3 regions of the Kurthia sp. YJT4 genome follow, and region 3 is predicted to be linked to each of the others. Evidence: riboswitches for the same ligand, from Rfam matches in the RefSeq annotation. Region 3 holds a riboswitch; each other region holds the start of a gene.
What was found. Region 3 has a riboswitch for lysine ahead of QN089_RS10220 (aspartate kinase). Riboswitches for the same ligand answer to the same signal wherever they lie in the genome.
Positions count from the first base shown of each region.

Region 1: another riboswitch for lysine. It lies ahead of QN089_RS15175 (transporter substrate-binding domain-containing protein); the one in region 3 lies ahead of QN089_RS10220 (aspartate kinase).
Region 2: another riboswitch for lysine. It lies ahead of QN089_RS00795 (amino acid permease); the one in region 3 lies ahead of QN089_RS10220 (aspartate kinase).

Region 1 covers NZ_CP126689.1:3,024,559-3,027,852, forward strand. The annotation lists gene QN089_RS15170 (amino acid ABC transporter permease) at 1-516, opposite strand, end outside; gene QN089_RS15175 (transporter substrate-binding domain-containing protein) at 582-1,433, opposite strand; lysine riboswitch at 1,554-1,740, opposite strand; gene QN089_RS15180 (hypothetical protein) at 1,869-3,294, opposite strand, start outside.
Region 2 covers NZ_CP126689.1:150,498-153,791, forward strand. The annotation lists gene QN089_RS00790 (CynX/NimT family MFS transporter) at 1-1,054, opposite strand, end outside; lysine riboswitch at 1,240-1,420, shown strand; gene QN089_RS00795 (amino acid permease) at 1,556-3,037, shown strand.
Region 3 covers NZ_CP126689.1:2,057,368-2,060,661, forward strand. The annotation lists one part of gene QN089_RS10215 (IS3 family transposase) at 1-105, opposite strand, end outside; one part of gene QN089_RS10215 (IS3 family transposase) at 105-558, opposite strand; gene QN089_RS10220 (aspartate kinase) at 642-1,877, opposite strand; lysine riboswitch at 1,983-2,158, opposite strand; gene uvrC (excinuclease ABC subunit UvrC) at 2,213-3,294, opposite strand, start outside.

The DNA of each region.
Region 1 (3,294 bases), 970 kb from region 3:
TAAAATATTGCGTAAAACTTGTGGTAATACAACATGAATCATCGTTTTCCAGTGATTCATACCAATTGCTTGTGCTGCTTCGAATTGTCCTTTATCCACACTGACAATACCACCACGTACAATTTCTGCCATGTAAGCCCCTGTATTCAGCGAGACAACTAATACTGCCGCAACTGTACGATTCATATCACCTGTCACACCAAAATCAGTTCCGATTGATTCTTTAATTGACTGCATAATCAATGGGAATCCGTAGAATACAACCATCGCTTGTACCATCATCGGTGTGCCACGGAAGAATTCTACATAGATTCGTAAGATGACACGAATAATTTTTAACACGGTCATTTTAAATGCTGATTTTGTTTTTGGAATCGTATCAATTACCCCAATTAATAATCCGATGACTGCCCCCAGAATGGTACTGACGGTGGCAATAAACATCGTCATTCCTGCGCCACGTAAAAACATTTGCCAATTATCTTTAGCAATTTCAAATAGCCATTCTAGACTCATTTCGTTCTCCCCCTATAAAAACACAAACTACCGACTAAACAAGACAGTCGGTAGCCACGTACGTTCTATTTTGCTGCTGGTTGGTTTTTAATCTCTGTTTCCATAATCTTTTGACGCTCTTCTTCTGAAATACCTGCTAATGCTTTATTCACTTGCTCTGCTAACTCACTACCTTTTTTCACACCAACTGCGATTGAAAATTCTGCTTTATCAGCTTTGAAACCTGAACCGTCTTTGAACTCAATCATTTTAAATTTGTCGTTTGCTGCTGAAGCAGATAAACCTTCTGGACGTTCTGACACATATGCATCAATTTTTCCTGATTCGAGTGCTACACGCATTGCTGAGAAATTATCTGAAGCTGGTTGTTTTTGTACACCATCAATTTGATCAATTACTGTATAGTGTGACGTATTTAACTGACCTGTTACTTTGGCACCTTTGAAATCTTGAATTGATGTAGCATTGTCGTATTTACCGCCTTTTTTCACGACCATTACAAGATTTGAAGTGTAGTAAATGTCTGAGAAATCAATTGTTTTTTTACGTTCCTCTGTTGGTGACATCCCTGCAATTACTGCATCAATTTTTCCTGAAATAAGTGCTGGAATTAAACCATCCCACTCTGTTTTTACAATCACTAATTCACGATCTAAGCTATCTGCGATTTTTTTAGCAATTTGTACATCATAACCGCCTGCATATTCTGCATTGCCTTCGATTTTTACAGCGCCGTTCGCGTCATCTTTTTGTGTCCAGTTGAATGGTGCATAGCCTGCTTCCATACCGACTGTAAATTTTTCTTTTTCTTTACCGCCTGAAGATTCCGATTTTTCCGAATCTCCTGAGCCGCATCCTGCTAGTGCAACTACAAGCACAAGTAATAGTGCTGTAAATATTCCCCATGATTTTTTCATTTGTACCTCTCCTTTAAATATGTTCCCATTGTGAAAACGAAAAGGACTATAACAAAAGGTGGATGAGATACTTCTCCAGACCTTTTGGTATAGTCCTTCTAAAAATCCTCATCATTGCCCAATTGAGATAGCTCAACTTACTTTATTCGGGTAAAAAAAGTAAGACAGTCCTGCAACTATTAATTGCAGACCCAGCATATGATGTTGAGAACCCACCATACACTTCGGCGACATCTCCTTCTAAGTAGCATCTTTGTATTCTCGTACTCCGCTACTTACTAATAAATATCGCGCCTCTACCTCACAATTGTATCAATGTGAGGTCATATTCGTTTGTTATAATTAACAATAGTCTACTTTATAGACTATTTTATGTCAATATACTGAAAAAAAGAAAAATATAAATTTTTTATTTAAAAATAAAAATTTATGTATTTATTCTTCGTATTCAATATCGTCTAATTGATCATAATAAAAAATATTTCCATTCTCTGCATCAATTCTCTCAATGCGTTGTCCCACTTCTTTTTCTTTTACAACATAGCATAATTCATATTTTGTAAATTCTTCATCTTCATATGGAACACGTGCTAATTCCATCTTAATGGAGTCTTTATAAATTTCATTTGCTTCTTCTAATGTAATTGTTGGTTCCATTGACATATTCTCAATATGCTCTTCTTTTAACATTGGAATCACTGCATCTGTTACACGACCTGAATAAATACCCATATCAATATTTGCTGTATATTCACTTAGTGGAATGCCATTAATGTAACGGTGGAATGTAAAAGTCACAAATGGTTCGAAAGCATAAGAATCATCTTCGTCATCTTCCTCTTCATCCTCACCATCTTCTGCTGATAGAGCTTTTAACATCTCAATTTCCTCTTCTGTTAACTCATCATCTTCATCATCTTCTAAATCTTCTTCAACGAATGCATCTTCTAATAAATAATGTTCAGACACATTTCCTACTTTGGATTCTAAAAAGGCAATTGCACGTTTACGAAGTTCATCTAGTGTGTATTCGTCCCCTTCTTTGAATGGCAGAGTAGAATCAATAATCAATTGATGTTCATCAGACATATCGAATTTAACATAATGTTGGTCAGATTGTTCATATGTAACTGTATTTTCTTCTTCAACTTTATTCATATCCGGTGTAATACCTAACAAAATTGTTTCATCATACATTTCCATAACAGGTGGAACTTTTTCTAATTCAACAGGACCGTTCTCTAAAAATTGATTTAATGAAATAATATCTCCATTTGCGCCAACTACTTCATTTAAATTTTTAGGATAGTACATTAATCGAATTTCATCTTCTTGTTGGAAAGCAGCTAATTCAACTAACATTCTATTTTTATAAATCATCAATGCCACATCTGCATCGACTGTAAGTTTCGGATGTGTTAATTGATAATAAGATTGATTGAATGTTGCGGATAATACAAAACCTTGTTTATTCATCTCAATTGTTGCACCTGAATCAGGTAGTGGGATTTGATACTGCACATCCATTGCCTCAAAAGTTAATAAAAAAGTTTGATCGCCCCACTCAGAAAAAGAAGTTAACTGTAAATTCTTTTGACCATATTCATCTACAAAATCTTGAGCAATCTCTTTTAAATCTTCAGCTGATAGTTCTTCATATTCATCTAAAGATACATCATTATTTTCTAAAATGGCTTCTAAATCAATAATTAATGATGTAATTTTCCCTTCATCTGACACTTCAACTTGTCCATAAGAGATTTCGCGATGTGCATCTACAATCTCTCCGAATTCTTCCATCTCTTCTTCTGTCATAATTTTAATCGGTGGTGCACCAATTAAAAGTTCACGTAATTCTATT
Region 2 (3,294 bases), 1.2 Mb from region 3:
CAAGTGATTGGGCGAAACCAGATAAGTCTGCTGCTTCGAATGAGTCGCGTGAACGAAGTGAGAAGAACATCATACACATACTAAATGAAGCACCGCCTGCAGCACCTAATAGAATCATCCAGATAACAGAATAATCTGTCCAGCCCATAATTAATCCAGCAAATCCAACGATGTAAAAGACTGCAAACATCGCAACAACAGGACGCTGGTCTTTTAGACGGCCCGCTAAAATCGGTGTAATGAATGTCATTGGAATTTGAGATACTTGCATAATGGAGAACATTAATCCAGCTTGAGCAGCTGTCATACCTTGTTCTTTAAACATCTCTGGGACCCATGCTGCAGTTGTATAGAAAATCATCGATTGGAAACCCATCGAAATCATAATGACCCATGCGAGCGGATAGCGCCACATTTGTTTCTTTTCTTTTTGAGCAGTAGTCGGTGCAATTTCTTCTTTAGAGATATTTCGTGTTTGCGGAAGCCAGATGAAAACAGCGGCAATCGCTAAAATAATCCACACACCTAAAGAACCTTGCCAACCGAATGACAATGTTGATAATGGATAACTTACACCAGCTGCAATACTGGCTGATGAGTTCATTGAGACTGTATAGATTGCTGTAAGTAAACCTACTTGGAATGGAAATTTAAGTTTGATTAGACTAGGTAATAGTACATTGCCAAATGCAATTCCGATTCCGATTAAGGTAGTACCGATAAATAATAACGATGTCACGCCACTTGAACGAAGTGCCATACCCACGACTAAGATAATCATAGATAAGAATAGAGAGCGTTCAACCGTAATTCTACGCGATATTTTCGGTACGATTGGTGACACGATAGCAAATGCAAGTAGAGGAATGGTTGTAATAAAGCCAGCTACTACATTTGAAATATGTAATGAGTTTCGAATATCCTCGATTACGGGACCAACAGATGTTAGGGGGGAACGAAGAGTTAATGCAATGAAGACGATTCCAAGTACAAGAAGCCACGTTGTCGAAGTCCATTTAAGTTTTTTTGAAGCAACATTTTCTGTAGGCGACATAACTTTCCTCCTATATGTAATATTTGATTTATCGTAACATTATGCCCCTACCTATTCAATAACAAATTCGTTTCACGAAAGTCTTAATTGTATAATAGTTGAGAGTTTTTATGTCTTGAATTCGTCTGTAGAATATATTAAGATAATAGTAGAAATAATATAAATATTGCAATGCCTCATCCGTTCGATGAGGTAGAGGTCGCAAAAAATAAAAGTAATATAGTCGAGATGTAAAAGCATTGGTGACATTATATGAAAGGATTTTTTGCCGAAGTGGTGGATTGCTTTTACAATCAACTGCTGGGGCTGTCGCTTAATAGGTGCAGAACTGTCACATCTGTGAGGGTGTGTTGAGCTATCTTTTTCAAGGTTGATGAGTGTCATTGTGTGATTACAACCATCCAAGATTGCTTGAGATGGTATTTTTATTTTCCAGGAAATAATCACTTACGAACACCTCAACTAACATATTCCCTGCAATAAAAGGAAAGAGGAAATGAAATGAGTCGTACAAAAGTAAGTCAAGAAGCGCCTACAACTCTAAAAAGAGGACTAAAAAGTCGTCATATTATGATGATTTCACTCGGCGGTACGATTGGGACAGGTTTACTACTTGCAAGTGGTAACTCAATCGCACAGGCTGGACCAGGTGGAGCGCTATTAGCATATGGTTTAATCGGTATTATGGTATTTTTCTTAATGACAAGTTTAGGAGAGATGGCAGCGTATATGCCTGTTTCAGGTTCATTCAGTACGTATGCAACGAAGTTTATCGATCCAGCACTTGGATTTGCATTAGGATGGAACTATTGGTATAACTGGGCAATTACAATTGCAGCTGAAATTGCAGCTGTTTCAATTGTTATGAAATATTGGTTCCCTGATACAGCTTCATGGATTTGGAGTGTATCATTCTTAGCTATTATTTTCTTATTAAACTACTTATCGGTGAAGAGTTTTGGTGAAAGTGAATATTGGTTCGCATTCATTAAAGTAGCTACAATTATCATCTTCCTAATCGTTAGTATTTTAATGATTTTTGGTATTTTAGGAGGTAAAGCACCTGTAGGTTTTACGAACTTCTTTGCAGGTGATGGTCCATTCCACGGTGGATTCTTTGCGACACTCGGTATTTTCTTAGCAGCAGGATTCTCATTCCAAGGAACAGAGTTAATCGGTATTACAGCTGGTGAAACAAAAGATCCTGGTAAATCGATTCCAAAAGCAGTGAAGCAAATCTTTTGGCGTATTTTATTATTCTATATCTTAGCCATTTTAGCGATTGGCTTATTAATTCCTTATACAGATAGTCGTCTAATCAATGATGGAGAGACGGTTACGACAAGTCCGTTTACGCTTGTATTCGAAAATGCAGGTATTGCTTTTGCAGCTTCGATTATGAATGCAGTTGTTTTAACAGCGATTTTATCTGCTGGTAACTCTGGTTTATATGCTTCATCACGTATGCTTTGGGATTTAGCGATGGAAGGTAAAGCACCAAAAATCTTTAAAAAGTTAAATCGTCGCGGTGTACCGTTTGCAGCTTTAATCGCAACGGTCATTGTCGCAAGTTTATCATTCTTAACATCTATTTTCGGTGAACAAGTATATATTTGGTTATTAAGTGCTTCGGGTATGTGTGGTTTTATCGCATGGTTAGGTATTGCAGCCAGTCACTATCGTTTCCGAAAAGCACTGATTGCGCAAGGGAAGAACTTAGATGAAGTATTACCATATAAATCGAGATTTTTCCCATTTGGTCCATTATTCGCATTCATCCTATGTGCATTAGTTGTCTTCGGACAAAGTTATTTTGCATTTGAAGATGGGCAGTTTAGTTGGTATGAACTACTTGTTTCTTATATTGGTTTACCAATTTTCTTCTTACTATGGTTCGGTTATAAAATCAAAAACAAAACGAAAATGGTTAAATTAACAGAGGCAGATGTGGAACCGACTAAAAATCTTTATACAGAAGAATAGCAAAAAGCACTCGGGATTTCCGAGTGCTTTTTTATGTAGAAATAATGGATTTTGAATTATTTCCTAAAAAGAAAATCATGAATGATAGAGAAAATTACGCAAAAAATATAAACAACATCAAAACGTTATTTATATTTATTTATTTCCTTTTTTATCCATTTTTACGTCTAATCACGAACGAAAAATTAAATAACTAATATAAATGTTCATAATAAGGCTCTATTTCCTTATTTTCAGCTTAAATATGCTCGATTCGT
Region 3 (3,294 bases):
CAAGTGCTTTCACCGAGTATTTTTGCCTTAATTCATAGATGATCTTTACTTTGTCTTCTTTGGTGATTTTTCCTTGGCTTGAACTAAGGCATTCAACTTTTTTAAATACTCGTTTTCCATACGTAGACGGTCGATTTCTGCTTGTAGTGCTTCTGGTGAGCCTTCTACTGGTGCTTGTTTTGGTTGTTTATTTGTTTCTTTTTTCATGGATGGACGCCCCTTTTTCTTTGATTGAAGGGCATCAAATCCTTTGGTTTCGAATATTTTTCTCCATTGAAGAATCGTGGATGGTGCGGCTATACCGAAGATAGCCGCTGTTTCAAGTAAGGACGTACCTTGTTCAATCATGAAGTTTAGTACGTCTAGTTTAAACTGTGCTGTATAGTTTGTATACGATTTTGTAAACGCTTCTACACCGTTATACTTATATTGTTTCGTCCAATTAAGAATGGCCTTATGATCTGTCCCGATCGATTTAGCAATTTCACGTGAACTTTCTTTGCCTTCTAAGTAGCGTAAAGCCGCTTGTAATTTTTCCGCTGCCGTATATTTAGCCATAAAAAACTGCACCTCCAATTGTTAGATGTGTCTAACAATTGGGGTGCAGTTCAAATTCGCAAGGGACTTTTTGTTTTATCCATTTAATTTTCTATTGCCACTGCTGCTTTTGATAATTCAAACTGTTCATGTAAGGCATTCGCCGCTTTAAACATCTCTTCTTGTGGTACAACGACGGATACTTTGATTTCAGATGTGCTGACCATCTTCACCGGAATTCCTAATCTAAACAAGCAATCAAACATCGTCGCTGCAACACCTGGATTGGATGCCATACCTGAACCGACAATCGATACTTTTGCAAGTTCTAGTTCATGATCAATATAATCATAACCTAATGTATTTTTATATTCTTTTAACACATTTAATGTTTCTTCTAATTGTTCTTTTTTCACTGAAAATGATACCGTTGGTGATGCGTTTGGAATGATGGATTGTACAATGATATCCACATTGATATGGTGCTTCGCTAATGTTGTGAAGATGTTCGCTAATGACCCCATATATGCTTCGCTAAAATAAACTGTTAAACGAACGATTTCTCCTTCGAATGCTACTCCTCGTACAACTAAATCTTTTTCCATTTGAACTTCCTCCTTTAAAACGGTTCCTTCTACTTGTTCATAACTTGAACGAACAGACATGGGCATTTGATAATTTTTCGCTAATTCAACAGAGCGTGGATGTAAAACACCTGCTCCTAAATGTGCTAATTCGAGCATTTCATCATAACTTAATTCTGCTAATTTACGTGCATTTGGCACAAAGCGTGGATCACTTGTATAAACCCCATCAACATCGGTATAAATATCACAGCGTTCTGCTTGAATCGCAGCTGCAATCGCGACAGCTGTTGTATCTGAGCCACCTCGACCAAGTGTCGTAATATTACCTTCATGATCAATCCCTTGAAAACCTGCTACAACGGCTACTTTCCCTTCATTTAAACAGGTCGTGATTTTCTCACAATCAATCTGTTCAATGCGTGCATTACTCGCAACATCATCGGTCATCATACCTGCCTGCCAACCTGTAAAAGACTGCGCAGGTACATCTAATTGGTGAAGCGCCATCGTCAGTAAAGCTGTTGTAACTTGTTCACCTGTAGATAGTAGTACATCCATCTCACGTTTTGATGGATGTGTCGATACTTGGTTCGCCATCTCGACTAAATGATCTGTCGTTTTTCCCATCGCTGAAACGACAACAACCACTTTATTCCCCACTTCCACTTCTTGTAAAACTCTTTTCGCTACATTTTGAATACGTTCCGGTGTTGCCACCGATGTGCCACCAAATTTCATAACATAAGTTCCCATACGTTCTCCCCCTACATATTGTAATGTGGGTTCTCTCAATAAAAAAAGCAGCCAAACATCGAAATGTTGGGCTGCTTATGCATGTCTATTCAAAAATGAACATTCATGTGAGATAGCCCTCCAGAGTGTACACTCTGACAATTCTGCATTTATTCAATACAGAACCAGCAATGAAGTCGTAGTTCCTTCATCACTTCGGCAGTTTCCCCTTTCACCTTCTTTCACTGAGTTACTACACTCTCAAAAAGGCTACTCTTGACACCTGCTCCTCTATCATCACTTTTTCAGTGATTTTTAATTAACGTTACTTTATCACAATATTTGGCAAAAGACAATTATTTTTTCAGAAAATGCGCAATTACGGCACTAGCCAGATTTTTCGGTAATCCAGCAGCAATTAATTCTTCTTCTGTTGCCTCTTTAATTTTTTTCATCGAACCAAAGTGTTTTAACATTTGCTGTTTCCGCTTTGGCCCAACACCTGGAATGTCATCAAGTTGCGAAGTGAGTGCATTCTTCTCACGTAATTGACGGTGAAAATTAATCGCAAATCGATGCACTTCATCTTGAATACGTTGCAGCAAATAGAACCCTTCACTCGTTCTTTTCAGTGGAATAACTTGTGGCGGATTACCATAAAGTAACTGGGCTGTCTTATGCTTATCATCTTTTGCAAGACCTGCAATCGGAATATCAAGACCTAGTTCATCTTCAAGTACTTCACGCGCGACTTCCATCTGTCCTTTCCCACCATCTGTTACAAGTAGATCTGGAAGTGGTAGTCCTTCTTTTACAACACGTTGATAACGTCTTCTTAATACTTCACGCATCGCACCGTAATCATCATGCGCAGAAGCTGTTTGAATTTTAAATTTACGATAGTCTTTTTTACGCGGGCGACCATCTTCAAATACGACCATCGCAGATACCGTATCCGAACCGAAAATATGTGAGTTATCAAATGCTTCAATGCGAAGTGGTGTTTGAATATTCATCGCATCACCTAATTCTTCACATGCACCAATTGTTCGCTCTTCTTGGCGCTGTAGCATATTAAATTTCTCATCAATTTTCACATGCGCATTTTGTGTTGCTAAATCGAGCATTTCTTTTTTATAGCCGCGATGTGGCGCATGTACTTTAATGTCTAAAGCCTGTTGCAACATCTCTGCGTCCACTTCTTTTGGCACAATTATTTCAGATGGTTTTAAATGATTCGCTTCTTCATAAAAACGCGCAATAAAAGTTGTAAATTCGTCTAGCGGTTCACCATATGAAGGGAATAATGATACATCGCGCTCAATCAACTTCCCTTGACGAATAAAGAATACTTGAACACACATCCATCCTTTATCCACTGCAAAACCAAAAATATCACGATTCGTAAAGTCCGTCGTCTTCGTAATTTTTTGTTTCG